Tautonia marina: one gene and its partner. The protein of the gene in region 2 interacts with the protein of the main gene of each other region in a pairwise test. Links are inferred from orthologs where the notes say so. Each region holds a gene or a part of one and is shown on either strand. Other genes may lie near its edges.

Region 1 (15,506 bases), on a different replicon or contig from region 2:
GATCATCGCACGGTGTCTTGCCTTCGACCCGAGCGATCGCTACCCATGGGCCGAAGCGCTTGCGGAAGACTTGCGAGCCCTGCTCCAACGCCAACCCCTGATCCACGAGCACAACCCCAGCCATCGAGAACGCCTGGGATTCTGGCTGTACCGCAATCGACGCAGGTTGGTGGCTTGCGCGACGACAGCCCTGATCCTCTGCGGTGGGATCGCCGTCGCCCTTGCCGGGAAAGCGATCTTTGCTCCCGAGAACGTGGCTGCGACCTCCGTCTCGCCCAAAGAGGACCACCTCGATCTGGGCACGCTTCTCTACGAACGGTCTCAAAGAGACGTCTTTTCCGAACAGAAGGCTCGTGATTTCCGATCGGATGCAACCACCGAATTTCGAGCGGCAATCCACAAAAACCCCTCGACCTTGAAGGCGTGGGGTGTCAACCTGCGTGCCTATCACGGGCTCGCCCTGATCGCCCGAGATGAAGGGGACGAGAAAACGTTCGAGCAAATGCTCGCGCGAGCAATCGGCTCGTACGAGGCCCCGGGCCAGGCTGATGTATTGGACCTCGGACTTGACGAGTGGATGAGGGAACATCGGCCTTATGTCGCGAATCTGTATTTGCAGAAGATCCTCATGGCCAACGGAAAATTTGAACCCTTGCTTCGAAAGACTCAGATTCGTTCCAAGGAGGCCCAGAATCTCGCTGTGGAACTTCGTGGTGTCTTGCAGGATGTCAAGGTCGCGTTGAGATACGCGGAGGAAGCTTCGTTGGCAATGCGAATCGACATCCATTGGGCTGCTGCGTATACGTATGGGTTGATCTTGACTCAGGCAACGGACGGTGATGATCGGGATCGCTTGACTGAGGAGTTCGAAGCCATCGTCGCTCGTGCCCTTGATCAGATCGAGGACGAGGATTCTCAGGGCGAACTCAATCAGTTTACTCAGCGCTTCAATCGGCTTCGGAGTGAACTGTCCTCCTGGGATAAGCGCATAAGTCAGTTGGATTGACTCCGAGTGTCACGGGGTGGGCCTTTGCTGAGGCTCACACATCGGCTGCTGTGGATTGGCATTCCTCCTGAAGTTCACGAAGCATTTCGGCCATCATCTCGCAAAACGATTCGTCCGTTTGGCTCTCGTAAGTCGGGGGTGCCACGGGTTCGGGGGCTGGTTCGCTCTCGACGAGGGAAATTTCCAGCGGGGCCACGCTGACCGGAACAATTCGAGTCGGCAGACCGTCAACCGCAGGAACGAATCGAGAAGAACGGGGCGAACGTCGTCGTTGGCGAATCGCGAACATGGTAAGACCCTTGAACGGACGAAGACCGCTAGAATCGATACGTCGAATCGCGTCTGTGTGCCAGGATGTACGCCGGGCGCACCCGCACGATGCTCGGTTCGTTGAGCAGCGATTTCATTCAACCGAACTCACCACGATCAGATTTCTTCATCGGATCGATGGGTCGAGAGTTGTAGGAAAACTCTCCGTTCGGTAGGCAAGAGGGTGTGGACTCTCTGGTTGCGTGTGCTGGGCGGTGATTCACTCCGCCACTCCAAGGACCGGATTCCCGCTCCGATTGCGACACGATTTCCGACATTTGATCGGAAAGTCGATCCAATGGCTCTCTGAACCTAGTTCATGGCGAGGCTGGCCATCGCCAGTACGATCCCGGCATGAACGGACCAAAGAACGGTCCGAATCCAGTTACTGCGCACGAGCGATCGGCAGGCGACGGGATCAAACCCCGAAGCGAGTCGATGGTGCAGGGGAACCTGAACCATCGCGGTCACGACCCACGTCATGATGGCGACGATCAGCCCTGCAAGTGCAAGCCAGTTCGGAGTTCCCGAGGGGGGCGCCACGACCAGTCCCCCCGCGCTGATCAGTTCAGCGAGCATGGCTGGTGCAACAATCGGCCCGATGCGCCGCACATGCTCGGCATGGTAGCGACCGAACGCACCGGGGCTCACCTCACTGAGCAGCGGATAATGAACCAACTGAACCAGCCAGATCAGCCCCGTCATGAACAGGGTCGAGCCGAGGCAAACCAGGAGCAGCAGCACAGGCATTCACATTCCTCAGAGGGCTCAGCGACCACTTCAGTCGACGCAATTCAGGGCAGGGCATGTCCAGACTGTCGGATGACCAGGCGATGACAATACGTTTCGTTCCGAGAGACACTAGTACGCGGTGATGCTCCGCATGCCTTGAATTCAAAAAAGATTTTACGGCGAATCCGAGGTCTCAACAAGCAACGCCGACGGCACCCGGCTAGACGGCCGGAGGGCCCAGAGACTACGATCCGAACGTCCTGTAACGTCGTGGTCCCCGTTGGTTGACCACTTCCGGATGCGAGAGCTCAGGGAGAGGAGTGCTGAGATGCCCCGTCGTTCGAATGCTCGAGACCTGCAATCCATGCTGGTCAGACTCATTCGACGCGATCCTCGCTGGTTGATCGCTCTCCTGGTCCTTGCGGGGATCGTGTTCCTGCTCGACTCGTTTCAGCGCAATCCCAGAACCCAGGCGCCCGTTCCTCCAGCTTCGACAGAAGGCTATTTGTTCTGTTCCTGGAACGTCGAGAACCTCTTTGACGATGTGGATGATCCCAAGAATCAAGACCCCCTGGACTCCTGGTTCGCGAGCGATCCGAAAGCGCTCGAACACAAGCACAACTTGCTCGCCGATTCACTCCTTTTGATGAATGATGGCCGAGGACCTGACATCCTCGCGCTGGTGGAAGTCGAGAACCGTCGCGCGGTGGAATTGCTTCGCCAGGCGATCAATCGTCGCCTCCCAACCGAATGGCAGTACACCGGGATTGCCCACCAGGACAACATTTCAGGACGGCGCATCGAGCCGGCCATCCTGACGCGGCTTCCTCTCGACCCGAGCGGCACGCGAACCTTCCCCGCCGGGCGTCGCCTTCTTGGGGCCAGAATCACGATCGACGACCAACCACTGGAGATCCTGGTCGGACACTGGACGAGCCGTCTCACCGATCAAGATGGCGCGAAACGCCTCTCGTATGCTCAGGAAATGTATGCGACGTATCAGGAGATCGAAAAGATATCCGAGAAAAATGCGGATGTGCTAATTTGCGGCGATTTTAATGATGAGCCGGATGATGAATCGCTTCGGCTCGGACTTCGGGCGACTGGCGATGTTTCCTCGGTGGTCGCTGGGGCTGGGCTCGATCAACCTCGGTTGCTGAATCTCCTCGCCGGTCGAGATCCGGAATCGTTCGGAACCTATCGATATCGGAACCGCTGGCAGATTCTGGATCATCTTATCGTCTCCCCCGGCCTCCTTGAAGGAGAGGGGTGGACTGTTGCGGTGGAGACCCTGCAAACGATCAACGGGCCATCGCTCCAGGATGGTCGCGGGGGGCCATTGCGATTCGGGGATCAGAATAACCCCAACCCGCGAGGACCCTCCGATCATTTTGCCGTGTGTGTTCGCTTGCTGCCTCCTGAACCGGAAGCGCCGGAGGGGAGCCAGGAGTTGGCGATGACTCCTTGAGCGCGTGGTTCAGCACTCCTGAGATCCCCTCGTGTTCAGAACGGCCTTATTCCGCCTGATCCATCAGGACCGGACGCCCAGGAGAGGAATCGGGCCGACGAGCCTGTTCAATGATCTGTCGAAAATGCCCCTGCGTTTCTTGCGGCACCTGAGGGTGTGACGAGATCACCTCCTCGGCCCAGTTCGGATACGTTTCCACCAGGCGGCCCATCAAAGAGACAAACCATCCCGCTTCCTGAATCTGATCCACGAGCAAGCGTTCGATCAAGGGACGAAAGGTCTTGGCAACGGCACGCCAGCCCTTCGAATCCACTTTGACAAACGCTTCGACCTCGTGCTGAATCCAAGGGCTTCCACTCGCTTCCTTGTAATAGTTTGTATGCACAATCAGGACGATGCGCCCTTCGAGATGCGCCGGCCCGCGAGGGCTGCGGTATTCCAGGTTGCACAGTAACGCGTGCATTTGTGGAGATCGCAGCACGAAACTCCAGGTTGCCGTCGTCCCGTTCCCGTCAGTCCCCTGGTACAACCCGGGCGCAATCTGCATGAGGCGGGCGGGACTGGTGCTCAGGTCCTGCCAGAGCGCCAGCGTCAGCGCCGGCTCGTTCAGGAGACTCAGATACAGTTGCGGATTGCAAGGAAACGTTTCCGGCTGCCCCTTGTGGTGGAAGCTGTGTTCCGTGATCACCTCGGCGACCTCGGCCCGAGCTTCAGGAGCGACCTGATGCAGCGGGAGAACCTCCATCGGGTCGATCCGACGATTCCCCAGCAGCCCCGATGACCCTGGACCCGCGCCCGCGGTCGCGACCACCGCCGCGGCTACGACTACGGCCGACAGCGTCCTGCCCGGCACTCGCCTTATCATGGATCTCACCCCCGATCGAGACTCCCTGCGTCGTCAGAACGCCGATCGTCCCGATCTCTCGCATCCCTGCTCAATCCTCGTCGGCCAGCCGTGGTCCGGCCTTCCTCTTGACTCCTTTGATCGGCCCCCTCATTGCCTGAAAATGACAAGAAAAGACCCGACCCGAGAATTTCTGCCCACTTTGGTAATTCTGGAAGTTTGGGTAATTTTGCCTCGGTCAACCTGATCTTGTCGGACTGGTCCGGTTCGTTAGGATGACCGTCGCCCTCGGTGAGAGGGAGTACGGATCAGGTCGAACATCGAGCCGGCTGACGCAGGGAGGCGACCATGCCGCTGGGACGTGGGGCACAGATGGGGCTGGGGTTCGTGGGCGTCGCGGGATTACTGACTGCGGCCGGACTGGCCATGACGATGGCACCTTCGGGCGCTCCGGTGGCCGATCCCGACCAATCGGTCACGTCGGAGACGTCTTCAACTCCCGAGAATCCGCCGGCGCAGCCACTGACGGCGCGGGCCGGTTTGCTCGCGCAGGGTGATGTCGAGTCGTTGGTTCAGGCGAATCATGCCTTACGAGCGACCTCGGAGTCAGACCAGGGCGAATCGGACTCGGCGGAACCGTTGACCGAAGACCAACTGAACGCCTGGCTCGACGACCTGGCGGGTCTGGGGTCGGGCTTCCGTCGGTTTGGGCCGGTTGATCGCAGCCGGGTGATGGAACTGGTCGGTGTCGGGCTCGATCGGATGACCGTCAGCCCGGTTCCCGATCGCTGGATCGAAGCGTTGACCCCCTCGGCGGAGCTGTTGACGGTGGGTCTTGCCGACGCCTCTCCGGCCGTCAGGGCAGGGGCCGCCGAGGTGCTTGGGCGGGTCTGGGCCTGGCAGCCGGGCGCACCGATCTGGCCCGATGCCGAGCGAACCGTCGCCACCTGGAAAAACCGCCTGCACACCCCCTTGGTCGCCTTGCTCGACGACCCGGAACCAGGCGTTCGGCTGGCCACGGTCATTGCCCTGGGCAAGCTGCCGATCGACGCCATGGCCGAACCGGCGGTGGCTCGGATCGCCGACGACGTTCCGGCCGTTCGAATGCAGGTCCTCACCAGTTTTGCTCACCGGCGCGACGTGTTGACCGATGACGCGGTCCTGCCGCTCCTGTTCGATCCCGAGTCTCCGGTCGCACTGGCGGCTCAATTTGTCCTCAAGGCCCGAGGGCTGGACGATGATCTGATCGGCCTGGCCAAGTTGCTCTATCACCCCCGGGCGGATTTGAGGGCATCTGCCATCTCTCAGATTGAACGTCGAGACGACATCGACCCGATTGTCTGGCTCGACCGTCTCTCTCGTGATGAGGATGAAACGGTCCGATCGAAGGCGATGGAAGCGCTGAGCCGACTCGCATCGCCCGATGCCCGTCGTCGCGTCGCGGAGATGGCGGCCTCAGACCCCTCCCCAACGATCCGAGACGCCGCCCGTCGCGTGCTTGACGACCTGACGGCCGACCTGCCGCCGCTTCCCGGTGCACCGGATCTTTATCCCCGAGCCAACTGATCCTCGTGTGACGACCGAATGCCCTTCCAGGTCGCTCCGGAACGCCCCGCCTTCGCCCGCGGGGCGTTCGATTGCGCGCAAAGGTCGTTGGGTGGTTCGGTCGGGCGAGCCTGACGCCAGGATTACGGGGCTGTTGCGGTGGCGGCCGGCAGGTGACGACTGTTGGGGTACTCCTGCTGGAGGCGTTCGACGACACTCGCAGCGCGATCGTCTCGATCGAGAATCCGCCAGAGCTGAGCGATGGCGGCGAGAGACCGGGCATGCTCGTCGGCCAGGCTCGGGTAAAGGATGTCCGTGTTCAGGTAGGCGAACAGGGCGTCTCGGGGTTTCCCGGCCGCTCGAAGGCAATCGCCGAGGGTATTGTAGGCCGGGGCCAGGGTCGAGGCGTCTTCCGGATCAGCCTCGTCGATCACCGAGCGGACTACCTGTTCCGCTTCGTCAAAGCGGCTGAGACCGGCCAGGGCCTCGGCCCGAGCCAGATCGGCTCGAATCCGGGCGGGGCTACCCTCGGGCAATCGGCCGACCAGGGTCTCGAGTTCCTGAAGCGCCTGTTCCGACTGCCCTCGCTTGACCATCACCTGTGACCTCAGGACCGCCGCTCGGTCGCTGGCCCAGGAAAGTTTGGCCAGATCCTGAAGCGCCCGGTCTGCGGCGTCGTAGTTCTGGGCGTCCAGTTGCAGGGTCGAGAGCAATTCCAGGGCCGGGCCATAATGTCGGCTGCTGGACAGCTCCGTGGTGATTTTCGTGAGGGCGTCGATCGCTGCGTCTCGCTTCGACGGATCGACTTGAGCGCGTCGGGCCAGGGCCGAGGCGCTTCGGAATCGGGCGTCTTGCGCGAGGAGTGGGTTCTTCACCTCGCCGGCGGCTTGCTGGTACAGCTCGGCGGCCTGTTCCAGGTCACCACTGTTTTCCCTCACCCTGGCCTGCGTGAAGGTCGCGCCGGGGGCGTCGTAGGTGATCTCGTCGATCTGGTCGAGCGGAACATCTCGCCCCGCGATTCGCACCAGTTCCGGAGTTTCCCGCTCCACGTTTCCGCGAATCCGGCCTCCGGGAGCGGTGATGGTCGAGCCGGGCACAAGCACCACGTCGTCGGCCATCGAGGCACTTGCCAGGGCCAGGACGAGCAGCAAGGCCCAGGGAGATCGATGAGAGTTCATGCGTCGTGATGTCCTCGGGTCGAGAGTTCGGTTCCGGAGCGCGAGCTCATCCGCCGGCTCGGCGGAGAAGCTGCTCATAGTTTTGCTTGATCTCGGGAGAACCGAGCGTGTTCGACAGGGCCATGACACTCTTAAGCGTTCTCCGGGCCGCATCCTTGCTCCCCTTGTTGAACTGGCAGAGTGCGACGTGGTACCAGCATTCGTAATATTCCGAGGGGCGGGGGCGAGCGCCTTCAAGCCGCTTAGCAAGGTCTTGCCAGTGCCGGATGGCGACATTCCAGTAGCCCGGCTCGACCGCGGCCCAGTCTTCGAGAACCTGGCATTGTTCCATCAGAAAATCGAGCGCCTTGGGATGCTCGGCCACCAGTTTCGCCGAGACGGACCAGGCATCGTTGAACTGCCCGGCCTGCCGATGGGCTCCCGAGAGCTTCAACCGGGTGCGGAGCAGGCGATCACTGTCCGGGAACTCCTCGATGACCCGACGGAAGATCTCGATCGCCCGATCGGGACGCTCAAGGGTGAGCATTTGCTCGCCCGCCCACTGAAGCGATTCGTACGACTGGTTCGATTGCCGTTCGATCAGGGCTTCGAGAAACTGCTCGAAGGTCTTCCGGCTGGCTTCAAGCCTGGCGCGGTCTCCGGCCTGGCGTTGGGCTTCCATCTCCGTTTCGAGCAACCGGCCGAGCGAGAAAAACAGTTGGGTCAAGCGTTCGCCCGACTCCACCGCTTCAAGCAATCTCATATCCTCAATGGCCGCTTCGGTCTGGCCGTCGGCGATGTGGGCTTGAAGCTGGAGCTTCATCAAGCGGAGATAGAGTTCCTCCGTCCGTCCGCTCATCGAGGAGGCTGAGCCAAGCACTTCGGTGTGAGGGCCGATGACCTTCAGGGATTCGCCGGGACGACCTTCGATCAGATGAATCTCGGCCAGATCGGCCGCATTGCTCAGCCGGTCCGGATCGGTTGGCGCGACCCGAGCCTCGATGCGAGCGTCGTAGGTTTCCTGCAGCAGGGCGAGGGCCTTCTCCGCCTCGGCGGTCGCCTCGGGAGATTCGGTCCCTTCGGGGGCCTGCTTCCGCAATTCGAGGCTGCGTTTCCAGTGGGCGGAGGCGGCCTTGGCCTTGGCGTCGAGAATTCGCCCCGAGGTCTTCACCGACAGGTAGGCGTCGATCGCCTCAGGGTATCGACCCTGGCCCAGCGCGATGTCTCCCTGAAGAATGCGAGCGACATCGGCCTGCGACGAGTCGGGCCAGGTGGCAATGGTATAGTCGGCCAACTCTTGAAGACGTCGGAGGTCTTGCTCCTGCCCGCGTCCCTTGAGTGTTTCGTACGCCTGGGCCAGGGCTCCCATACCCAGTTCGGTGGCTGCCAGCGACGAATCCCAGGAAGGATAGCGCCTGGCCAGGAAATTGGCCAGCACCGCCGCCTCGTGATAGCGACCGGCAGAGTAAAGATTGAAGGCAAGCAGGTAGCGGGCCTCGTTTGCCCGGCTCGAATCTCGGGAAGGGTTTACCTTCGTCAGGGCGGCGCGGAGCAGGGCGATGGCATTCTCCCACGAGCGAAGGCCCATCTCCTCTCGGGCTCGGGTCATGGCCTGATCGAAGCTCAGGCCGGCAAGTGTGCGCGCATCGATCGGGCCGCTGGGCCGATACTTCGTCAAGAGCTCCACGGCGTCGGCCTTGTACGGCGACGCATAGGCGACCACCTGGCTCAGTTGTCCGATGAGATCGCGGACCAGCTCATCCTTCCGGGCCACGGCCGCAGTGTAATTGTCTTCCAGCTGGGCGTCGATGTTGCGAGCCAGCTCCAGTTGCACGCCGAGGCGCTCGTACGAGCCGGTATCCCCCCGACTGGCCGTCAACCATTCCCGAGCGAGTCGCTCGGCCAGCGGGAACTCGCCTCGCTTACGGGTGGCGATCACCTTGAAGAAAGCAACCTGACGTTGCAACTCCCGGAGGCGGGGATCTTCATGGGTCAGGAGTTCGTTATAAATGCCCATTGCCGCCCCGAGGTCCCCTTTTTCCTCAAGGCTCTTTCCCTGCCACATCCGGGCGGCGAACCCGGCCATCCAGGTTCGGTACGAGTCGTAGATGGTTTTGAACGAAGTGATGGCCTCATCGAGCAAGCGGTTGCGATCGTCTGACCCTTCGGGATAGGTTTGTGCTTCGTCGTAATCGATCAAGGCACGTTTCAGGATCGCGTCGATCAGGCGGCGCTGGGCCTCGTCTCGGGCCGCTCGTCTGGGGTCGGACTCGTCGAGAAAGGCGACCGGAAAAGCCTGGTAGGCTTGTTCCAGGTCGCTTCGGGCGGCGTCGAAGGAGCGTCGGGCCTCGGCGAAGGCGGCTCGGGCGGCTGCAAGTTTCGCCTCGCGGTCGGTAGGGTCCTCGCTCTCGTCGGCTTTCAGGACGGCGGTCTGGCCTCGTTGGTACAGCACCTGAGCAAGCTGAACCTTGGCTTCCACCGCGAGTTCGTGGCTGGGATGGTTCTTGAGGAAGGCGTCGAACGCGGCCCGGCCCTGGTCGAGCAGCAGGTCGCGCCGTTCCAGTTCCAGGGCGACCTCGGCTTCTCGGAGCTTGTTGCGCCCTTCCTCGAACGCCAGGATCGGTTTCAGCTCGTCCGGGGTTGCGGGATCGGCTCGAAGCGAGGCGATGTACTCGTCGGCCAGGTCGAAATACCCACGCTCGCGCAAGCCTTCGAGAAATCGGAGCGACCGGCTCGAAGGAGCATCGACCGCTTGTTCCTGACGAGCCTCGGCGATGGAGCAAACGCAGGATGCCAGCACCAGCACCGCCGCGATCAGAACCGCGGCGCGACGAAATCGAACCATCGAGAGGGTCTCCCGGGCCGGGGCCGTTGGCAATTCGACGGGAAAACGGACTGGCCGCCGCGTGGTGATCAAGGGAGCTTGCCTGCATCAAACTTTACGACGCGTTCGAGCGGGTCGTCAACCCGCCGGACCAGTCTTCGAGACGTTCGCTCGGGCATCAATCGCCCGGTGCAAGGCCCGAAGCGCGAGCAGGCCGCACTTCCGCCGGGCTGGGGTCAACGGAATGCCGATCCATTCGATCATCCGGTCTGCACCCAGCGCCCGGGCATCTTCGAGACGCTGGCCTTCAATCTGCTCGGCGAGGATCGAGGCCGCAGCCTGACTAATCACGCAGCCGCGCCCCTGGAACCGGGCAAGGGCAATCCGCTCCGGGTCCTCGGTATCGAGCGCGACCTCGAAGTGGATCTGATCCCCGCAGAGCGGGTTATCCAGATCGGCGTCGAGGTCCACCACGTCGAGGCGTCCTCGGTACGGCGAGCTGTCGTAATGGTCGAGCAGTTCTTCGCGGTAAAACGAGTCTTCCATGCGGGGTCGGTCCTCTCTCTGCTGTCGCGTGGGGGGGAGGGGAGATGAGGTCAACCGCTCCGGCGGGACCGTCGATCGCGGAACAGTTCGATCGCGTGGCGGATCGCCTCGGCCAATCGATCAAAGTCTTCGGTAGTGTTGTAGAAATAGGCACTGGCTCGGGCGCTGGCCATCAACCCGTATCGCTGGTGAAGCGGCATCGCGCAGTGCTGGCCGGCTCGAATGGCCACTCCTTCGCGGTCGAGCAACTGGGCCAGGTCGTGCGGGTGAACCGATTCGATGTCCATGCTCAGAATCCCCCCCTTGTGGTCCGGACTCGGGCCGAGAATCCGAACCCCGGGGATGTCTTCCATCAATCGGTGGGCGTGGTCCATCAACTGACGTTCATGAGCAATCAGGGCCTTTGCATCAAACTGTGAAAGGTACTCAACCGCCGCGCCCATGCCGATCGCCTGCGCGATCGGTGGAGTCCCCGGCTCGAACTTGTAGGGCAGGTCGTTCCACTCGGCTCCTTCCCGGGTCACTCGGGTGACCATGCTGCCGCCTCCCCAGGCCGGGGGCATCGCTTCGAGAAGTTCGCGACGCCCGTACAGGACCCCCACACCGGTCGGCCCGCACATCTTGTGGCCGGAGAAGGCGAGAAAATCGATTCCGAGCTTGCCCACGTCGATCGCATGATGCGCGACCCCCTGCGCACCATCGACGACCACGATCGCCCCCCGATCGTGCGCCATGGCGATGACCTCGTCCAGAGGCGTGACCGTCCCCAGCACGTTCGACATGGCCGTGATCGCCACGATCCGCGTCCGATCCGACAGTTGCCGCTCCACGGCTTCGTCTTCCAGACGCCCGTCGTCGGTAATCTCGGCGAAGCGAAGGATCAGGCCCTTTTCCTTCGCCAGCATTTGCCAGGGAATCAGGTTCGAATGATGCTCCAGATCGGTCAGAACGATCTCATCCCCTTCCCGGAGGAAGGTCCGGCCCCACGATTGCGCGACGAGGTTGATGGCGTCGGTGGTGCCTCGGGTCCAGATGATCTCCTCAACCTCGGCCGCACCAACGAATCGGGCCACCGTCTCCCGAGCCGCTTCATACGCCTCGGTCGCCCGTTCGCTCAGGGCGTGGATGCCGCGATGGACATTCGCCGGATACTCCGAGTCGTAGGCTTGCACCGCTCGGATGACGCTCCAGGGTTTCAGGGTCGTCGCCGCGTTATCCAGGTAGGTCAAACGAACACCCGGACGGATTTCCTGGTGCAGTCCCGGGAAATCGGCCTTCAGGTCATCGTGCCGAGGCAAAGGAGAATCAACGGTCGCCATCATGCTCCGGTGGGCTGGCTTCAAGAGAGGGCCGGGCGATATGCTTTCCATCATACGAGATTCGAGGCGATCTTGCTCGGTCTTCCCCCGATCGTTCTCGACCAAAACAATGGGGTTTCGCCCGTCGTCTCGATCCCCGGGAGTTTGCTTCGTGTCCCGATATTTCAAGTACAAAGCCGCCGATGCCCTGCTCTCCGATGCCAAGGCAATGGGGCTCGACATCCGACTCAGTGAGGAACTCACTCCCCTGGCCCAACCCCTGACCATCGGCGGCCGGACGATCGGCAATCGCCTGGCCATTCATCCCATGGAAGGCTGTGACGGGGATCTCGACGGCAACCCCGGGGAACTGACCCTCCGGCGCTACCGACGGTTCGGCGACGGCGGGGCAAAGCTGATCTGGGGAGAGGCCGCCGCCGTCGTCCCTGAAGGCCGGGCCAACACCCGGCAACTCGTCTGCGATGAAGCCCGAGCCGACGGCCTCGCCCGCCTGCTCGATCAATGCCGCCAGTCGCACCGCGAGGCCTGGGGAGACGATTCCGACCTGCTCGTCGGACTGCAACTGACCCACTCGGGCCGTTACAGCGTCCCTCGGCCGTTCCTCGCCCAGCATGATCCCTGGCTCGACCCGCGCACCATCATCGACCGCTCGACGAAACGCTTGGCCGACGCCGACACCCCGCTCCTCTCCGACGACGACCTCGACCGCCTTCAAGATCGTTACGTCGAGGCCGCCGAGGTCGCCGCGCGGGTCGGCTTCGACTTCATCGACCTGAAGCAGTGCCACCGCTACCTGCTCTGCGAACTCCTCTCAAGCCACACGCGCCCCGGCAAGTATGGCGGATCGTTCGAGAACCGAACCCGCTTCATCCGGGAGGTCGTGGCTCGCATTCGCGATCGCCTGCCGGCCTTGATGGTCGCCACCCGGATGAACGTCTACGACGGCATCCCCTGGCGCACCGGGGCCGATCAGGCCGGAGAGCCGGAGCAGGTTTCCTACCCGCTCCGGTCTTCCTGGGGAACCGATCCGCAAGACCACACGCGCCCTGATCTCGACGAGCCGATCCGCCTGATCGGCATGCTCCGAGACCTCGGCGTGGCGATGGTCAACGTCACGATGGGCAACCCGTACGGCAGCCCCCACATCATCCGGCCCTTCGAGTACCCGCCGCCGGATGGCTACGAGACGCCCGAACACCCCTTGATCGGTGTCGATCGGCACTTCCGCGTGACGGAGCAAATCCAGCGGGCCTTCCCCGACCTGCCGATCCTCGGGTCGGGCTATTCCTGGCTCCAGGCGTTCATCTTCCAGGCCGGGGCCGCCAACGTCCGGGACGGTCGCGTGTCGATCGTCGGCGTAGGCCGGGCGTCGCTCTCGCATCCCGACTTCGCCCGCTACGTCCTCGAAGGCCGCCCGCTCGATCGCAAACGCATTTGCCGGACGTTCAGCTATTGCACCGCCCTGATGCGATCGAAGCACAACGACCTGGGCCAGTTCGCCACCGGCTGCCCTCCCTTCGACAAGGAGGTCTACGACCCCATCTGGAAAGAGGCGCAGCAGACAGCCCCGTCGACTTGAGGTTCACGTTGGCCCCGTCGGACCCTTCCGAGTTCGGGATTACTCCTCGTCGTCGTTCTCGGGTCGACTCGCGGAGCGGTGCCGCATCGACCGCCAGAGGTGCTTCCCCTGCGTGCCGATGGACGAGAAAAGCCGACGGGCCTTCGATCGGCTCGACTGCCGATGCAGGTGACGAAGCAAGGCGATTCGCTCGGCATCGGGAAGCCGTCGGGCGATCGCCGGCAAGACCGTCTCGGCCACCGCGCCGGGGGACTGATCCCCCAGCTCGACGGCGATCACGCGGTTGATCCCCTCCGGCAGTTCGGCTTTCAACGCGGCAATGGCCTCGTCCCTGGCGATGGGCTTGAGGGTGGTCCCCACGCTTGCCCCTTCGGCAGCACCCGACCCCCGGAAGTCGGACACATCGCGGAAGCGATTGAACCCGGTCACGACGACCAACGCGGGCGGGCGATCGAGGTGTGGCTGTTCTCGGTACGCTTCGATCCACTCTCGGCAGAAATTCAGGTCATCGCTCAGGTCGCCCCGTGAAGCATCGGCGACCAGAATGAGGAAATCTCCCCCCTCGGCCGCGGCCACGGCATCCTTGCGGCTACTGCGCTCCCGAGCCGTATCCGGCCCCGGCATGGCCCGATACCCAGGGATTTCCAGGAACGTCACCGATTCGAGCCGATCGGCCAGGCCTGGCTCTCGGCCGGCCTGGATCAGCTTCGCCTTGACTCCCGAGAGGTCATCATCCCCAATCGACTTCTCCAGGGCGGCGATCAGAAGCGACTTGCCCGCGCCCCGACCGCCGGCAACCGCGATGACCGGGGTCGGCCCCTCGTCGTGCGTCGCGTCGGCCTTGGCATGCACCCGGCGGGTCAGGCGTCGGTAATGTTCCGATCCAATCGCCAGGCGACCGCTGTAGAGTTCGACCAGATGCAAGCCAAGCCGGTTGACATACGCCCGAAAGAACCACCGCATCAACGACCGCTGCATGTTTCGCCAGGCGGGCTGAGCGATCAGTTTTTGCGTTCCGAGCCGGGCGACTCCCGCCACGGGAGCGAACAGCGGAAGCAGATACGTGTAAATCTCATTGGCCCGGTTGACAAGATTGGCCGCGTCGATCGCTTGCTTCCAGTGCCCAGGGGTGACGATGTCACCGCCGGGAATTTGCCGACAGAGCCGGTTCAGGTCCTCGGCGGCCAGCTCCAGGGCCGTCAGGAGTTCGACCACCGAGACGTTATCCATCGGGTCGCGAGCGCCCGGGTGGTAGTGCCGGGCCAGGGCGACGGCCAGCTCTCGTCCGGTGTTGATATAAATGTCACCCACCGTCAACGCCTCGATCGCCGCCTCGTCGGCCCGCTTGCACATTCCTTGCACGATCTGCCAGGCTTCCCGATCTCGAGGGCTGAACGTCTGGGGAGCATCCCAGTCGAGCGGGGGCAAAAGCGGGTTCGACGACCTCGTCCAGCGATCCGCCAGATAGGCGAACAGCGCGTACGAACCAATCCAACTCAGCGCCACCGCCGTCACCCAGAGCCAGCCGTGCTCCAAGAGCCAGAGGGAACCAATGACGACGTAGATGCCGAACGGCACCACGATCAGGGCGATCAGCACCCAGGCCCGCCAGTTTCGGAGCACGTCGAGACCCCCCGTGATTGCGCGATCGCTCAGGACTCTCCGAGCGAGCCGCGGCGCCGGAACTCACCCGGTTCATCAGACCATCGGACGCAAAATCAAACCCCTATCGTCGGCCCGGTTCCTTCGATTTTCAAGTCGATCGCCGACGGCCCCGTAGTCCCTGGTCGGCCTGATCGCTATAACGGCGACAGAACGGGCCGGTCTCGACGGGAGATTGCCCTGCAATCGCGGAAGCCGATGCAACAAGAGGTGTGCTTCAATGACAGCCCGATGGTTCCGATCGCAGTGGTCGTTAGGATGGATCGTCTCGCTCGCCCTGGGGTTGAGCGGATGTGGTGGTGGGGGAGAAGCCGGGATCGACGAGGAGATCGACTTCGGCGAATCCGCTCCAGAGGTTGCCAGCCCGTCTGAGCTGGAAGCCGAGGCCGGCTCCGAGCCGGTGGTTGAGGAGGAAATCGTCGAGGAGGAAATCAGCAACGAGGAGGCGCCCGTCGCCATCACCCCTCCCCTCGACGCTCCCGCTCCGGAGTCGGAAACCCCGTGATTCGAGGGGC
Region 2 (15,376 bases):
AGAGGTTGTGCGTGCGAAACGTGGCACGACCTTTCAGTTCCTCACTCAGTTTCCATCGGTTGGTACCAGAATCAAAGGTGAACCACCGTTTCCGCTCCGCCTGGGTCACCGAGCGAAGCGATCGATCCCCATAACTCGCCTCTCGCGCCGATCGGAGTGCGGCCTCGCTGATGTCCGTTCCCAGTGCCCGAAGCTCCCAGGTTGGAGGAGGCTGATGGACCTCGGCCAGACGGATCAGGGCCGAGTAAAGCTCTTCGCCTCCACTGCACGCGGCCGACCAAATCGCCATGCTTTTGGGGTGTTTCTTCACTCGGCTTCGTTCGATCAGTTCCTTTGCAAATCGATCGGCCAGCCATTGGAAGTGGTGCGGATCACGAAAAAAATAGGTTTCTCGGGTGGTGATCGCATCTACGAATCGACCAATTTCCAGGCGATCGCCACCTGCGGCCAAGCGAGCATAGTAGGCTTCGAAGGTTCCGTCGCCAGTCGCCTGGACCCGTCGTTTCAGGCGGTTGGAGAGCATCACACGCTTGGTTTCAGGAATGCGAATCCCCGTGGTCCGGTAAATCATGGCTCGGAACTGATCAAAAAGATCATCGGGGAGCAAATCCTGTTGCATTGTCTCTCGCCTCACACCGACGCCTGCGAACTCCAGAACCCCCGGAATGGATTCACGGAGGTTCCGGTTCGAAGGAGTCGTCGCATCAGACCTTGAAGCCCGAAACCGCCTGACGCAAGGCCTGGGCCTGGGCTCCAAGCTCCTCAGCACTGGCCGATAGCTCCTCGGCACTCGATGCGTTCGTTTCGGTGATGCCCGAGACGTCCTGAATCGCCTTGGTCACCTCCGAAGCGGATTCGGACTGCTCATGCGTGGCTCGGGCGATCTTACCGATTCGTTCGGTCGTTTCTTCGACTCCCTTCACGATCGTTGCGAGGGAAGACCCGGCTTTCTCGGACAGGCGAGCACCATCCGCCACGCGACGTGTCGATTCCTTGATCAAGGACGTAATCTCTTTCGCCGCAGCGCTGGAGCGTTCCGCGAGTTTGCGGACCTCGTCGGCGACCACCGCGAAACCCAAACCATGCTCCCCGGCCCTTGCGGCCTCGATGGCGGCATTGAGCGCGAGCAGGTTTGTCTGACTGGCGATCTCCCCGATGACCTGGGTAATGTCACTGACCTGTTCACTCGACTTGGTAATCAAGCCCATGGCCTCGATGGCCTGCTCGACCGCCTCCCCTCCTTGCCGGGCCAGTCCCCAGGTTTCTTCGGCCTGTGTGCGAGCAGCCTCGGCATTTTGATTGATCTCGGTAATCGCCCGGCCGAGTTGCTCGATCGAGGCCGACATCTCCTCGACCGTCGCGGCCTGACTCTGAGACGATTCACTCAGATAGGTCGCACTCTCGGCGATCACCTGAGAGCCTTCTGCAAACTGGCCGGTCGATTCGGCAATTTGACTAATGATCTCTTTCAGATCCCTGATCATGTTGGCCATCGCGGCGCCAAGACGCCCCAGATCGTCTTCGCCCTGAACCGGAACCTCCACCGTCAGATTCCCTGCCGCCGCGGCCGAAGCCACGTTCATCAGCGAAGTGACCTTTTCTTCCAGATCGCGTTTTTCTGCCTCAGCCCGGAATTGTCGATCGACCCGATCAAGGGCCGAGGAGACCAGCCTGCCGACACTCCGCATCACTTCGAGTCGATTTTCGGATGGATCAATTGTTTCTCTCGTGAGAAAATCCATGGCGCCGAGAAACGAGCCGTTCAGCTGAATCGGGATGGCCAGGGCCGACGAAACCTCGCACCGGCGCGCCACGCCGGCTCGGGGACATCCCGAGAGTTCTGACAATTCGGGGACGAACACAAGGTCGTGCTGCTGCCAGCAACGACCACTCAGGCCCTGTCCTTCGACGTAGCGAGAGGCTTTCGTCGCCCGCTTGAACTCGTCTGGCATTTCTCCTGATTCATACGCGAATACGAGCGATCGCTCCTCAGTGTCCAGTTTCCAGAACGAACCGTAAAGCCATCCGAACGCTTCTCGGACGGTTTCCAGTGCGATCCTGATCACTTCCTCCGGCGTATTTGCCTTGCCTAACCGCATCAACAGGAAGTTCACCGCGTTCGAGTCGGCCAGCATCTCCGTTTCTCGAACCGCTTGGAGATGCTTCCCCGTGACAATTTCCCAGGTCAGCATGGGACCAAGGTACTCACCCGTCTCGTCAACGATCGCAGATGCAACCAGATCGATCAGTTCCGATCCAAGGTGCATCGTGCCGTGATACGGCAGGTTCGCAGGGTCCGAGAGCAAGGTGCGCTGATGCTCAGGATTCTTATGGAACACGTCGAGCGATTGGCCAATCATCTTCTCAACCGGCACGCTAAACGACGCTTGAAGACGGGTCAGGGTTTCGATGGACTTCGGGTTCAAATAGCGAATTCGGAGATCGCTATCCGCAAACATCATGTTCAGCGGTGCGTTGGCAACCATCTGGGCCAAGCGGTTCATCTCGCGCGACTGGTTCAGGTGGCTGATCTTGTTCGAGGCCGTCTGAGCGATGGCCGTGAGTGCATCCATCCGAAGTTCGGTGATCTCGATCGGACGGGTCGAGCCGAACTCGAGCACGGAGATCACCTCGCCGCTGCTTCGGATCGGCAGCGCGATCATTCCCCTGAGTCCAGCCTCTTTCGCGATCCGATCCTTCATCGACGGATGGTCTGCAAGCAAGTCCTCAATCGACACCGACTCGCCGCGCTGCCAGGCAATTCCCGAAACCCCTTCGTTGGCACGAATCACTCGTTCCTGAGCCAATCGGCGCAAGAGAACATTGCCTGTTCCCGAATCGAGTCCGAATACGAGCGTGTTGGTCGAGGGATCCGGTCTCCGAGCGCACGCGATCTCCCAGCCATAGGTCGCCTGGATCGCCGAAAGCACTTCGCGCAGAATGTCGTTGGTCGAGTTCGCTCGGACAAGACCTGCGAAAGCCTCAATCATGGCTCTCGTATCGGCCTTCGATTCTTCGAGCCGATCGAACGCATCTTCTGCCAAGGCCATCGGCTCCAACTCGGAGGTGGGGCGAGCCGTTCGGTTTCGGGTTCGAGAGCTTGATGATCGCTTCGAGGAACGACTCGACGGTGCCTCCTCCGCCGTCGGAGAAGGGACGTCCATCGGTTCGGGATCGCGCTGATCGTGACTCATGAATCGTGCTCAGGAGGGGTCGCTGGGAAGAAGAACCTGGCCTCCTGCCCCGTTCTTTGGATCCGTCACCAATCAAATGCGATCGGAGATTCGGGGGCAGTCCCCGAATCTCAAGTTCCGTCCGATTCGAGATCGAGATGACCGAGCAGGCGGTCAACATCGAGCGCGATGACGAGATGATCGCCATCTCGGAACAGCCCCGAGATGGCGGAAGAGGCCACCGACGCGATCCCTGGCGGGGGGGGCTGAAGCTGGTCCTCACCGACCCGCATGACCTGAGAGACGGAATCGACGATCAATCCAACCGTTCGCGATTGAACATTGACGACCACCACGCGGGTCTGCTCGTCGAACGGCTTCGGGGGCACGCCAAATTTGGTCCGGAGATTGATCACCGGCAGAACGGTCCCACGCAGATTCATCAGCCCTTCGACATCCGCCGGGGTCTGCGGCAGCCGCGTGATCGCCGGCATCAGGATAATTTCTTGCACCCGGCGAATTGCAACCGCGTAGTCGGAACGGTCGAGCCGGAATCCCACAAACTGCAGAAGTGTCCCTTCAGTGCGAGGAGCCGCCGGTGTGGGAGTTGACGCCTGGGGTGGATTCGAAGCAGAGGACATGGTCGCAAATGCCCATCAATCCGAGGAGTCAACCGAATCCGGACAACCCGATCGCCACGAGATGCCGCGACCGAGACTCTCTTCAGTTTACCTTATGAAACTCCCAAAGGACGGCGGATCAGGAGGCATCCCCCCGCGGACCGGGCATGAGGCGGATCTGGACAATCGAGAAATCGTCCTCGAACCCCGGTTTGCCCGACAGAGAACCAAGGTACTCAATCAGCGCGTCCATCGCAGAGCCCTCGGCCCTTGACTGCTGGCCCAGATAGGAAACGAACTCGCTAAACGGCCACATCGTTTGATCCGTTCGCTGGACCTCAAAAACTCCATCACTGTAAACGAACACCGTCGCCGGCCCCTGGAGTGCATACTCCTTCGTCTCAAATTCGAGTCCGTCGAACGCTCCCACCATCGGTCCGGTTGCCTCAAGCATGATCGTTTCTCCCGAAGCGTCCGAAACCAGGAGCGCGGGGGGATGACCGCCTCCGGTGTAGCGGATGACTCCGGTCGGCAGATGGTACACACCGTACCAGGCCGTGAAATACTTGTCCGCCTGGCGAGACATCTCGAACCGCTCGTTCAGGGCAGTCAGAACCTGCCCGGGGTCCTTAAAATCGGTGCCGGGAAGCGACTGCGACCGAATGGCGTTCAACACTGAAACGGAAAGCAGCGCCGCTCCGACCCCATGACCCACCACATCAATCAAATAAACGGCGAAGTGATCGTCATCAAGCTGGTGATATCCGAAGGTGTCTCCCCCTAGTTGTGCCGAGGGAATAAACCGCCAGTCTGCTTGAATGGCCCCCTGATCGATCGGGGCTGGGAGCAAGGACTGGACGTACCGGGCCGCCTCGGCCACGTCATGTGCGAGTGCTTCCTGGCTGGCAACCAGCGCCCGATAGGCTTCATCGCGTTGAAGTTGGTTGATGTAGCCCTTTGAGTGGTGTCGGATCCGAGCAAGCAGTTCGAGCCGATCCGGGAGCTTGACGATATAGTCGTTCGCACCAAAGGCAAAGGCATCCGCCTTGGTCTGCGGTTCTTCCCGGGTTGAAAGCACGATCACTGGAACGTCCCGGGTTGCCTCGCGACTCCGGTAGAGTTTCACGAGATCAAGCCCGTCCACGTCGGGCAAAACGAGGTCCTGAAGGATTACGGTCGGTTGAAATGCCTCGGCCGTCTCCATCGCCTGCGACGGATCCTTGCAATACTGAAACTCAATGTCCTGCTCGTTGGCGAGCATCCGCTTCACGGCTTCACCAATCAAGGGTTGATCATCGATCAGGAGAACCTTGACCTTGTGTTCGCTCAGGCCGGTGGCCATCAAAGGGGCCTCGCTGCAGACGTGACCGATCGGACGAGAAAGACGACGTGAATCTCACACCGAAGAAACGATCCTAGCCTGTTCCGGCGATTGAGAACAGCAGGCACTCAACCAATTGCAGACGATCGGACAGGCCGAGGCTGGGACAGAAACTCACCGGGACACAGCCTCTTGAGGAAGCCATTCTGAGTTCGGAACACGACGACGATCAGGTCGCGAGGACCGAGCCAGGTCTTCTCACGTCAGATTGACGGGTCAGACAACGGGGACCGATCCTCGCCATCAACAGGCCAGGCTCCGGCTTCCGACGACGCGATCGGGCCATAGAGGACTGATTGTCGTCAGACGTGGATTTCAAGAATTAGATGATTTGTCGAATCGGATCGGCCCCTTCCACTCCCACGAGTGTCTGATCAAGTCCGCCATAGAAGAAGTTCAGGCGGTCGGGATCCAGTCCGAGCTGAGTCAAGATTGTCGCATGCAAATGCTTCACATGAAAACGATCGCTCACTGCAGCGGCGCCAAGGTCGTCGGTCTCTCCGACCGAGGTCCCTCCTTTCACTCCGCCGCCGGCCATCCACATGGTAAAGCCGTAGGAATTGTGATCTCGACCGGTGCCCTTCTCGTATTCGGCCGTTGGCTGGCGGCCGAACTCGCCTCCCCAGACGATCAAGGTTTCATCGAGGAGTCCCCGACGCTTGAGGTCGGTGAGCAGGCCGGCGATCGGCTTGTCGGTGCGTCCGCAATGGAAGTTGTGATTGGCCTCGATGTCGGTATGGGCATCCCAGTTATCGTCGTTGTGAGCCCCTCCCGCATAAATTTGAACAAAACGTACACCACGTTCGACCAGCCGACGCGCCAGGAGGCAACGGCGGCCGAAATTCTCGGTCTTTGGGTCGTCGATCCCATAAAGCCGCTGCGTTTCTTCCGTCTCTCCCTGAATCTCAGTCGCCTCGGGAGCGGCCATCTGCATCTTGTACGCCAGCTCAAAACTGGAGATCCGGGCGGCCAGGTCCGACTGATCCGACCGGGCAGCGAGATGATCCGAGTTGTACTCGTTCAAGGTGTCGATCAGGCGCCGCTGAACGGCGTCGGTCATGCCGTCGGGCCGACTGAGATCGACGATCGGATCGCCCTGTGATCGTAGGATCGTTCCTTGATACGTCGAGGGCATGTAGCCGCTCGACCAGTTTTTTGCCCCCGAGATCGGACCTCCCACCGGGTCGAGCATGACTACGAACCCAGGAAGATTCTCGTTCTCGGAGCCGAGACCATACGTCACCCAGCTTCCCAGGCACGGACTGCCGCTCAAGATTTTCCCGGAGTTCATCTGGAGCATCGCCGAGCCATGCAACGGGCTATCGGCCGTCATCGACTTGATGAACGCCAAGTCGTCCACGCATCCGGCGAGGTGCGGAAACAGGTCGCTGACCCACTGGCCCGACTCGCCGTACCGTTGAAAGTTCCACTTCGGCCCGACAATGCGCCCTTCATTCCGAGAACCGGCCCTTCCCTTCGTCTTGACGGCAATCGTCTTGCCATCGAGCCGGAACAGATCAGGCTTGTAATCGAAGGTGTCAATATGACTCGGTCCACCATACATGAACAGGAAAATGACAGACTTGGCCTTCGGAGTGAAGTGCGGGGTCTTGGGCGCCATCGGGTTGACGTACGAGCCGGTCGATCCGGCGTCCGCCTGAGCCGACTTCGAGAAGAATCCGTCCCGAGACAGGAGATCCACCAACCCCAACGAGGTGAAGCCAAGACCCGTTTGCCAGACGAACTCACGGCGAGTTCGTCCGCAGAAGGAACCCCTCGATCGATTCGGGTTGCTCATCACACACGTCTCCATGGACTCGGGGGGCTTACGGGTCGCCTTCGTTCCGAGAATCATCAATCGATATAAAGAAATTCGTTTAAGTTCAGTGCCAGCAGACAGAACAGGTGGAAGGCCTGATCATCCTCGACACCATGCTCGTCCTGGAATTCCTCGACCAGAGCGATCCCTCGGTTGATTTCCTCGGCCGAAGGGGTCCGCGAGGTGACCAGGTGAAGGACTCGGCGGATTCGCCCGGGCAGATCGCCGCCGATCTCCGAACGAACCCGGGCACTGAGCGCACTGGCCTGCTCGTGCAGCAACGGGCCGTTCAAGGTGCTCAATGCCTGGGTCGGCTGGGTCGTCGCAAAGCGAACCGGGCAGGAAAAATCGGTATCGGCCGCGTCGAAGCTGGCGAGAATCGGAGTTACGAGTGACCGTTTCACGTAGATGTAAACACTTCTTCGAGCTTGCTCTGCTTCCGACGACTGCCCCCATCCTGCTCCCGGGCGCGACTGACCCGCCAGATACGCTTTCTGAATTTCCGGGTAAAAACTCGGACCGCCCATCTTTGGGTTCAGAGTGCCCGTCACGGCGAGCATGGCGTCCCGGAATTCTTCCGCCGAAAGGCGTCTCAGGTTGAAGCGCCAGAACAGGTCGTTTTCCGGATCGATCGCCAGCGCCTTGGGGTTCCCCTGCGACGACATCCGGTACGTACTCGACATCACAATCTGTTTGTGCAACGGCTTGAATCGCCAGTCATTCTCCATGAATTCGGCGGCCAGCCAATCGAGCAACGCGGGATGGGTCGGCACACTGCCCTGAAAGCCGAAGTCGTTGGGGGAGCGGACAATTCCTCGGCTGAAGTGGTAATGCCAGACCCGGTTCACCGCGACCCGAGCGGTCAACGGGTTGTTCGGACTCGCGATCCACTCGGCCAGCACCCGTCGACGACCCGACGAGGTCGCCCCGGCCGAAGGCGCTGGCAGGGTCGGATCCGCAGTCCCCAGCACCTCCGGGAACCCTGGTGTCACCGCCTCGCCCGGAGCGTGAGCACTGCCTCGGATCAGGACCGCGGTTTCCGGCGCCTGGGGGCCGTCTTCGCGGGCGCTCAGAGCCATCGGCAACGGCGGCACCGGTGGAATGGCCTTCCACTGGCCGATCAGGGCACGGTACAGGTCCAATTCCTCGGCCGACAGCTCCTGCTCGGCCATGCCGTCGAGGACATGCCGACGCTCCTCAAACGTGCCGTTCCGAAGATTCGACCGTCTCGGTTCCGGAACCGTCGCCAGCAGTTTCGATTCGATCGGAGACAGATTCTCCTGGATCGCGGCTTCGCGTCGTGAGCGCTCGGCGATCGCGTGTTCGTGCGCTTCGCGCTCTTCGTCCGAGGCGATCTCCGTAAGAATGTGATCTTCGCGATACGAATAAGGTTTCAGGTTGTGGAAGAAGGCGAGGAATCGGTAATAGTCGCGCTGAGGGATCGGATCGATCTTGTGATCGTGGCATCGGGCGCAGTTGATCGTCAGCCCGAGCATCGCCTGCGAGGTCGTGCTGAGGATATCGTCCAGCTCGTCAAATCGTGCCTGAGGTGGGTCGGTCGGCTCATCATCCCAGGCACCCAGACGATAAAATCCGGTGGCGATGATCGACTCGGCCGAGACGTCATCGAGTTCGTCTCCGGCCAGTTGTTCAAGAAGGAATCGATTGTACGGCTTGTCGTCATTCAGAGACTTGATCACATAATCGCGATAACGCCATGCATTCGGCTTGTTGTTGTCGCGCTCGAAGCTGTTGGATTCCGCGTACCGCACGACATCGAGCCAGTGTCGCCCCCACCGTTCGCCGTAGTGCGGAGAATCGAGCAGGCGATCCACGAGCGCTTCGTACGCGTCGGGTGACTCGTCGGCCAGAAACGCTTCGACCTCTTCCGGTGTCGGCGGTAAGCCGGTCAGATCGTACGAGAGTCGTCGGATGAGGGTCGCCTTCGAGGCTTCCGGTGCGGGAGAGAGCCCCGCGTCCTCGAGCTTGCGCAGGACAAACGCATCAATCGGATCGCGAACCCACTCAGCGTCCCGAACGTCCGGCACCTCCGGCCGCTGGATGGCTTGAAAGGACCAGAAGCGTCGATCCTCGTCCGAAATCAAACCTTCCGGATCATCCCCGCCTGAAGGGGTGGGCGTGTCGGGATCATCCCCGCTGTATTGAGCTCCTTGATTGACCCATTCGGTGAGGATGGCGATGGAGTCGGGGTCAAGCTTGCCGGTCGGGGGCATTTCCAGGCCGGCGTAAGTGATCGCTTCGATGAGCAGGCTCTCACCGGGCAAATCCAGATCGACCGCCGGACCGAGATCTCCCCCTTTGAGCAATCCGGCACGCGAGGTCAGATCAAGCCCTCCTCGCGTCTTCCCGTCTGCTCCGTGGCATCGCAGGCAGTGCTGCTCAAGAATCGGACGAACCGACGTCTCGAAGACTTGGGAACGGTCACGATCGACAGCCTCGTTCTGGCCTCGACTCAAACCGGGGACCACGAAGAGGCTCAGCAAGACGAGCCGGCCGAGACGCATCATCAGGCAAGGTCCTCGGGAGAAGAAGCCGTGACGTTCAACCGTTGATCAAACCCTTGTTGATCGTACCGAAGACGGACCGATCGGGTCAACCAAACGAAGTTCTGATCGATCGGTCACTCGACCCCCTCACAGGAGATACGACGCTCGAAACTCCTGAAGCCACGCCATCAAGGGTTTGGCCTGCCCTTCCGCATCGAAGAGGCCGGCGTGAGGGAAGACGTGCGGAGCGGCATCGGTGGCGTGGGTCCAGATCACGGATCGAACGTACGGCTTGGCAACCGCCAGGGCGATCCACCGGGCGGCCATGTCGCGCTGAGAGTCCGGAGTGGGGGCGCCCGGCCACTGCCGGCGCTCGACTTTCAGTTCACCGGAGGACTGAGGGTCTTTACCTCGGGTCGAAGGGAGGGCGATGGTGACATGAAGCGGCTGATTGAGCAGGGCGAACAGGTCGAGCATCCGCGAAAACTCGAAAAGATCACGCATGTGACTCCCCGGCGCGCTGAAGCCGGGAGCAACCTCCAGCCCGACGCCCGCCAGACCGATCTCAGCCCTCGACAGTGAATCGGCCACATGTAAGGGGCCGATTCGGAAGGGGCTGGAGCCGAGCCACTCGGCCCAGGGCTGGTCGAAGTCCACGATCAAGGGGGTCACGGGATCGACCTGATGAGCGACCTGAACGCATCGGGCGGCCAGGCGGATTTGCTCCTCCTCGGACATGCCGAGCACGTCTCCCGAGGCGGGACGCGCGACCAGATGCCAGTGACCAAGCTTCCCCTTGTAGCGCGTGACCGCCTGGCGAACGAGATCAATCGCCATCGAGCTGATCGCCTCGACGTCTCCGGCCCAGAGCCATAGCCAGTCGGGGAAGGACGACGGTCGAAACTCCAGAATCGGCCCGGCCATCGGCATCAAATTCTGGGATTGACACCATTCAATTTGAGCATCGAGTGCTTCCCAGCGATACCGGCCTTCGGTCGGGGCCAGCTCCGCCCAGGAACAGCGCAGGCGAGCCGCGTTGATCACGCCGACGAGCGATTCCGCCCAGGGGCTTCCGACCGGATCGGCGTTCAGGCCACACCCGAGCAGCGTCGGCAGTTTCGCGGCATGTTCCAGGCGTTTTCGGATGACCTGAGTCGTGTAGGTCGCGGTCAGCTGCTCGCCGGCCCGGAAGGAGGCAGCCAGGCTTGCCCGAGCAAACGAGGCGGCCCGTGCCGGGTCATCGCAAGTCACTGCTCTGGAGAAGGCTCGGATGGCTTCAGCCAGCGGGGCCGACACTTCGTTCGGCAGGTGCAGCCCCATGTGCCGCCAATCAGCGGCCTGTCCGCGCACGTCGAACAGTTTCCCTCGGGCCAGTTCCACGGTGAGATCAAAGGGTCGGGATCGTTCCGCCAGGGTGGCCGTGCTGACGAACGGCATCCCGAACCCCTCGACCGGGAACGGCACATGAAGACGGCCACTGTCCGGGGCATCTCGCTGAGTCACCAGCAAACCGGGCCGCAGGTCGATCGAGACCGGCTCTGGGGTGCGATCGAGCCCGGTGAAATACCCTCGCCGCAGTTCGGGCAGTCGCTCGGACAGATCAGGAGGCGTTAATCGAAACTTCATGACGCCCATCGTCCACGAGTCCTACCCGAGAAGTCCATCAAAGGGTCACCCAAGGCGAACATGAGTGCGTTGAGGCCTTGGTGTCGTTCCACCAACTTTGTCACAGAATTCGCCGGTCTGCCTTGTGACTGCAAGTGGAGGAACGGAATTCCGATCATCCCCCGCCATCTCGGCGAAGCTCGAACGCCCTGGGGTGGTGTCGAGGATTCTCGGTAGTGTCGGCCTCGATCCGAACGGGGCAGACCGGTTCGCCATCGATCGACCTCAAGCAGTTCGGCTCGCGCGGGGTCGAGCATGAACCAAGACCTCGAATGCGTCGGCAAGTTCCTCGATCAGGAAACGACCAACGTCGGGAGCCGGTCGGCTGATCAAGTCGCGTTCTGGCACGATTGAGTCGCTCCGGTCCTGAGGATCGGGCGTTGGATCGACCGACTCTAAGATGCCTTGCCCTCAGCATGATCCTACCACTCTTGCCTTGTCGATGCCCAGAAACTCAGGGCAAAACTCGGGCCACGAGTCGGGCACCGACCGTCCGAAGCGGTTATCATGCGGATCGGTACGAGGATCTGAACCGAAACGTGGTCGGAATTCTCCGGATCGATTCTCCAACGGACGCTCGAATCATGCCGCTCGCCCTGATTGGTGCCAGCCCCATTCGCCACCAGCCCGGCCCCTTCCGCAACCTGCTCCACAACGGGGGGTTTCAGACCCTGGACCCGGAGGGTGATGATGTCCTGACCGAATCCCAGTTATTTGCCAGCTTGCCGGATTGCGAGGCGATCGTCGCTGGAGGAGAGCGAATCTCGGCGACCCTGATTGAGGCGTCCCCCAAACTCCGCGTGATTGCTCGAACCGGGGTGGGTTACGACGCGGTGGACGTGGCAGCGGCTTCGGCCCGAAAGATCGTCGTGACCATCACGCCGGGAACTAATCATGAGAGCGTTGCCGAGCAGGCGTTTGCCTTGCTCCTCGGCGTTGCTCGACGTGTGGCCATCAACGACCGGATCATCCGATCAGGAGGGTGGGACCGGACGATTGTTCGTCCCTTGCGGAACACGACCCTCGGACTCGTCGGACTCGGAAGGATCGGCCGGGCGATGGTTCCTCGGGCCAGGGCGTTCGGGATGCGGGTGCTGGCGTATGACGAGGTGATCGACTCCGCTTTTGAGGCGGAGCAGGGAGTCGAGCGACGCTCCTTTGAGGCACTCCTGGCCGAGTCGGACGTGGTCAGTCTTCACGTCCCTCTGAACGACGCGACCCGAAATCTGATCGACGAACGTCGAATCGCACTGATGAAGCCGGGGGCGATCCTGATCAACACAAGCCGGGGAGGCCTGGTCGATGAGGAGGCCCTGTATCAGGCCCTCACGTCCGGACACCTGGCGGGGGCCGGTCTGGACGTGTACCGCATCGAGCCGACCTCGGCCGATCATCCACTCATTGCCCTGCCGAACGTCGTCTCCAGCCCTCATATCGCCGGGGTGGACGAACGATCGATGGCAGACATGGCCGAGCTGGCGGCGCGATGTATCGTCGATCTGCACGAGGGCCGATGGCCGGGCCACTGCGTGGTCAACCCCGAAGTCGGCCCCGACTGGACCTGGTAAGCGATCGCCCGCTCGATGGCCCGGAGGAGAGCCTCGCCGGCCCTTCATTCCAAGGGCCGGCGAGCGGCATCGAGCGATCCGCTCTCACCAATTCCCAGGGCCAGCCAAGGTCAGACCTGGAACGAGCTTCCGCAGCCGCAGCTCTTGGTCACGTTCGGGTTGTTGAAGGCAAACCCGCGACGGCCGAGGTCGTCGATGAAATCGATGATGGTCCCGTCGAGATACGGGTCGAACTTCTTTTCGATGGCCAGACGAACGCCGTGGAACTCGGCCACGCGATCGCGCTCGCTGGTCTCGGAGTCAAAGTTCAGGCTGTAGGAGAAGCCGCTGCAACCGCCACCCTGCACCCCCACGCGCAGGACCAGTTCCTGACCGTTGCCTTGTTCTTCAATGATCCGCTTGACCTCGCTGGCGGCCTTTTCGGTGAGCGTGACACTCATCGGGTTCGTGCTCCTGACTCTTGGAAGACGGAGGGAGGAACGGCGAACGTACTTCGCCGGTGGGTGCGATCAACGTTAGACATTCTACGCAGTTGTCGGCCAATCACAAGTCGGCCCGCGCAAGATCCGGGTGATTGACCTGGCTGTTGCAAGTCGATTGACGCAGTCGGGTCACGGTTTCCGCGACGATTGTCGAGGCAAGCTCAACCTCCTCACACGTGGTGAACCGGCCGAGCCCGAAGCGAAGGCTGGCCCGACCAAGCCGCTCGTCTCGACCCATTGCCCGAAGGACGTGGCTCGGTTCGGGTTCGGACGAGGAACAGGCCGCTCCCGAGCTGACGGCGAGGGTTCGAAGGTTCATCATCAGGGCCTCACCTTCCACTCCTTCGAAGCTGAGGTTCAGGTTGTTCGGCAAGCGTTCCGTGGGATGGCCGTTGAGCACGACCCCCTGATTGTGAAGCAAGGTCCGGATGGACTGGTCCAATCGGTCACGAAGCGATCGCATCCGATCGGCATCGGCCGGGCCTTCCTCCCGGGCCAGTTCGGCCGCCCGACCGAGCCCGACGATCAAGGGAACCGGCAAGGTGCCGCTCCTCAATCCGCGCTCGTGCCCACCGCCATCGACCAGAGACGCCAGCCGAGCCCGTCGGCCCTGGCGACGGACAAAGAGGGCGCCGATCCCCTTTGGACCGTGAAACTTATGCGCGGTCAGGCTCAGCAAGTCGATGGCATCGGCCTGCACATCGATCGGGATCTTGCCGACCGTCTGGGCCGCGTCGGTATGAAACACGATGCCACGATCCTGACAGAGACGCCCGATCGCCCCGATCGGGTTGAGGGTGCCGACCTCATTATTCGCGGCCATCACCGAGACGAGGACCGTGCGATCAGTCAGGGCCTGCTCGACGGCCTCAACTGAGATCCGCCCGTGAGGGTCTGAGGGAACGATCGTCAGGTGCCAGCCCGATTCCCGAGCCAGGCGGCGGAGGGGATCGAGGACGGCGCGGTGCTCGACACTCGAACAGACGAGGTGATCCCCCCCCTGCCCTGGCCCTCGGGCGGCGAGGGCGGTTCCTTTGAGGGCGAGGTTATTGGCCTCGGTCGCGCCGGAGGTGAACACGATCTCGGACGGCTCGGCCCCGATCAACGCGGCGACCTGTTCGCGGGCGCGATCCACCGCGTCGCTTGCCTCCCACCCGAATCGGTGAGACACGCTGGAGGCGTTGCCATACTGCTCGGTGAAATACGGGAGCATCGCCTCGACGACGCGGGGGTCGGTGCGGGTGGTGGCGTGGTTGTCGAGGTAGATGGGCATCGCGGTCACGGCGAGAAGCTCCCGATCGAGGGGAGATCGGTCGGAGGTTCGGGGAAAATCCACCTTGTCGAAAAATGGCGTCTCGATCAAGCTACGTCGGCCCCCCCTCGGGAAGGAACCCGCACGAGACGGTCATCGAAGGACGCGACCCAATGGGCTACGACAAGCAGCAAGCCACGGAAGAGTTCGTCCGCTGGAGTGAGTCGTACGACCGCTGCATCCTCCAGTGGTTGCTTTTTGGCCCCTCGCACCGGGCCTTGATTCGAAGAATCTGGGAGCGGTTCGGCGACCGGCCGATCCGGGTCCTCGATGCTGGGTGTGGGACCGGCCAGTTCGGTGAGAAGATTCTCGAGGCCCTGCCGAATGCCCAGGTTTTCGGCATGGACCTCGTCGCCGAGATGCTCCAGGGCGGAGCGAGACGCTGGGCCTCGCACCAGGACGCCTTGATGCCAGTCCAGGGGGACAGCGAGCACCTGCCCTTCGCCAGCGGAAGCTTCGACGTGGTGACCTGCGCCAACAGCTTCCACCACTATCCCGACCAGCAGCGGGCCGTAACCGAGATGCACCGCGTCCTCAAGCCGGGGGGCCGGTTGATGCTGGTTGACGGCTATCGAGATGCCCCCTGGGGCTGGTTCATCTACGACGTCTGCGTGGAGACGGTCGAGGGGAACGTGCATCACTGCTCTCGGGCCCGGATGCGCGACCTCTTTGCCAACGCCGGATTCGTCGAGACAGAACAGACGGTCCATCGAGGCCCCGCCCCGTTCCTGTTGACGGAAGGGCTGGCGCGATCGGCCACAACCCTCGGCCGGCCGCACTTCGCCGTGGCCCCCGCACAGGTTCGCCAGTCGAGCGGAACGCGATGATCGCATGATATGTTGGCCCCTC

What was found.
Region 1: the proteins of GA615_RS06530 (region 2) and GA615_RS03775 interact in binary tests that used the Escherichia coli proteins (3 or more experiments, as listed by UniProt). The link is inferred for Tautonia marina from one-to-one orthologs.

Annotation. Positions count from the first base shown.
Region 1 is NZ_WEZF01000002.1:297,448-312,953, reverse strand. The notes cover bases 8,728-11,640. They hold GA615_RS03775 (iron-sulfur cluster assembly scaffold protein), read right to left. Parts: upstream 10,432-11,640; coding sequence 10,024-10,431; downstream 8,728-10,023. Other genes in these bases: GA615_RS03770 (aminotransferase class V-fold PLP-dependent enzyme), read right to left, coding at 10,482-11,640; GA615_RS03780 (tetratricopeptide repeat protein), read right to left, coding at 8,728-9,906. Outside these bases: GA615_RS03810 (serine/threonine-protein kinase), read left to right, coding at 1-1,006; GA615_RS03805 (hypothetical protein), read right to left, coding at 1,628-2,065; GA615_RS03800 (endonuclease/exonuclease/phosphatase family protein), read left to right, coding at 2,376-3,515; GA615_RS03795 (hypothetical protein), read right to left, coding at 3,562-4,260; GA615_RS03790 (HEAT repeat domain-containing protein), read left to right, coding at 4,708-5,925; GA615_RS03785 (tetratricopeptide repeat protein), read right to left, coding at 6,048-7,082; more of GA615_RS03780, read right to left, coding at 7,129-8,727; more of GA615_RS03770, read right to left, coding at 11,641-11,750; GA615_RS03765 (oxidoreductase), read left to right, coding at 11,902-13,329; GA615_RS03760 (GTPase domain-containing protein), read right to left, coding at 13,369-14,952; GA615_RS03755 (hypothetical protein), read left to right, coding at 15,212-15,496. UniProt on the Escherichia coli protein: A scaffold on which IscS assembles Fe-S clusters. Exists as 2 interconverting forms, a structured (S) and disordered (D) form. The D-state is the preferred substrate for IscS.
Region 2 is NZ_WEZF01000004.1:98,604-113,979, forward strand. Bases 12,383-15,165 are described here. They hold GA615_RS06530 (cysteine desulfurase family protein), read right to left. Parts: upstream 14,489-15,165; coding sequence 13,277-14,488; downstream 12,383-13,276. Other genes in these bases: GA615_RS06520 (phosphoglycerate dehydrogenase), read left to right, coding at 12,383-12,733; GA615_RS06525 (HesB/IscA family protein), read right to left, coding at 12,844-13,173; GA615_RS06535 (class I SAM-dependent methyltransferase), read left to right, coding at 14,641-15,165. In the rest of the region: GA615_RS06485 (CheR family methyltransferase), read right to left, coding at 1-619; GA615_RS06490 (methyl-accepting chemotaxis protein), read right to left, coding at 705-3,050; GA615_RS06495 (chemotaxis protein CheW), read right to left, coding at 3,305-3,814; GA615_RS28570 (fused response regulator/phosphatase), read right to left, coding at 3,933-5,135; GA615_RS06505 (DUF1501 domain-containing protein), read right to left, coding at 5,497-6,972; GA615_RS06510 (PSD1 and planctomycete cytochrome C domain-containing protein), read right to left, coding at 7,029-9,521; GA615_RS06515 (endo-1,4-beta-xylanase), read right to left, coding at 9,648-11,126; more of GA615_RS06520, read left to right, coding at 11,750-12,382; more of GA615_RS06535, read left to right, coding at 15,166-15,354; GA615_RS06540 (aminotransferase class V-fold PLP-dependent enzyme), read right to left, coding at 15,375-15,376. UniProt on the Escherichia coli protein: Master enzyme that delivers sulfur to a number of partners involved in Fe-S cluster assembly, tRNA modification or cofactor biosynthesis. Catalyzes the removal of elemental sulfur from cysteine to produce alanine.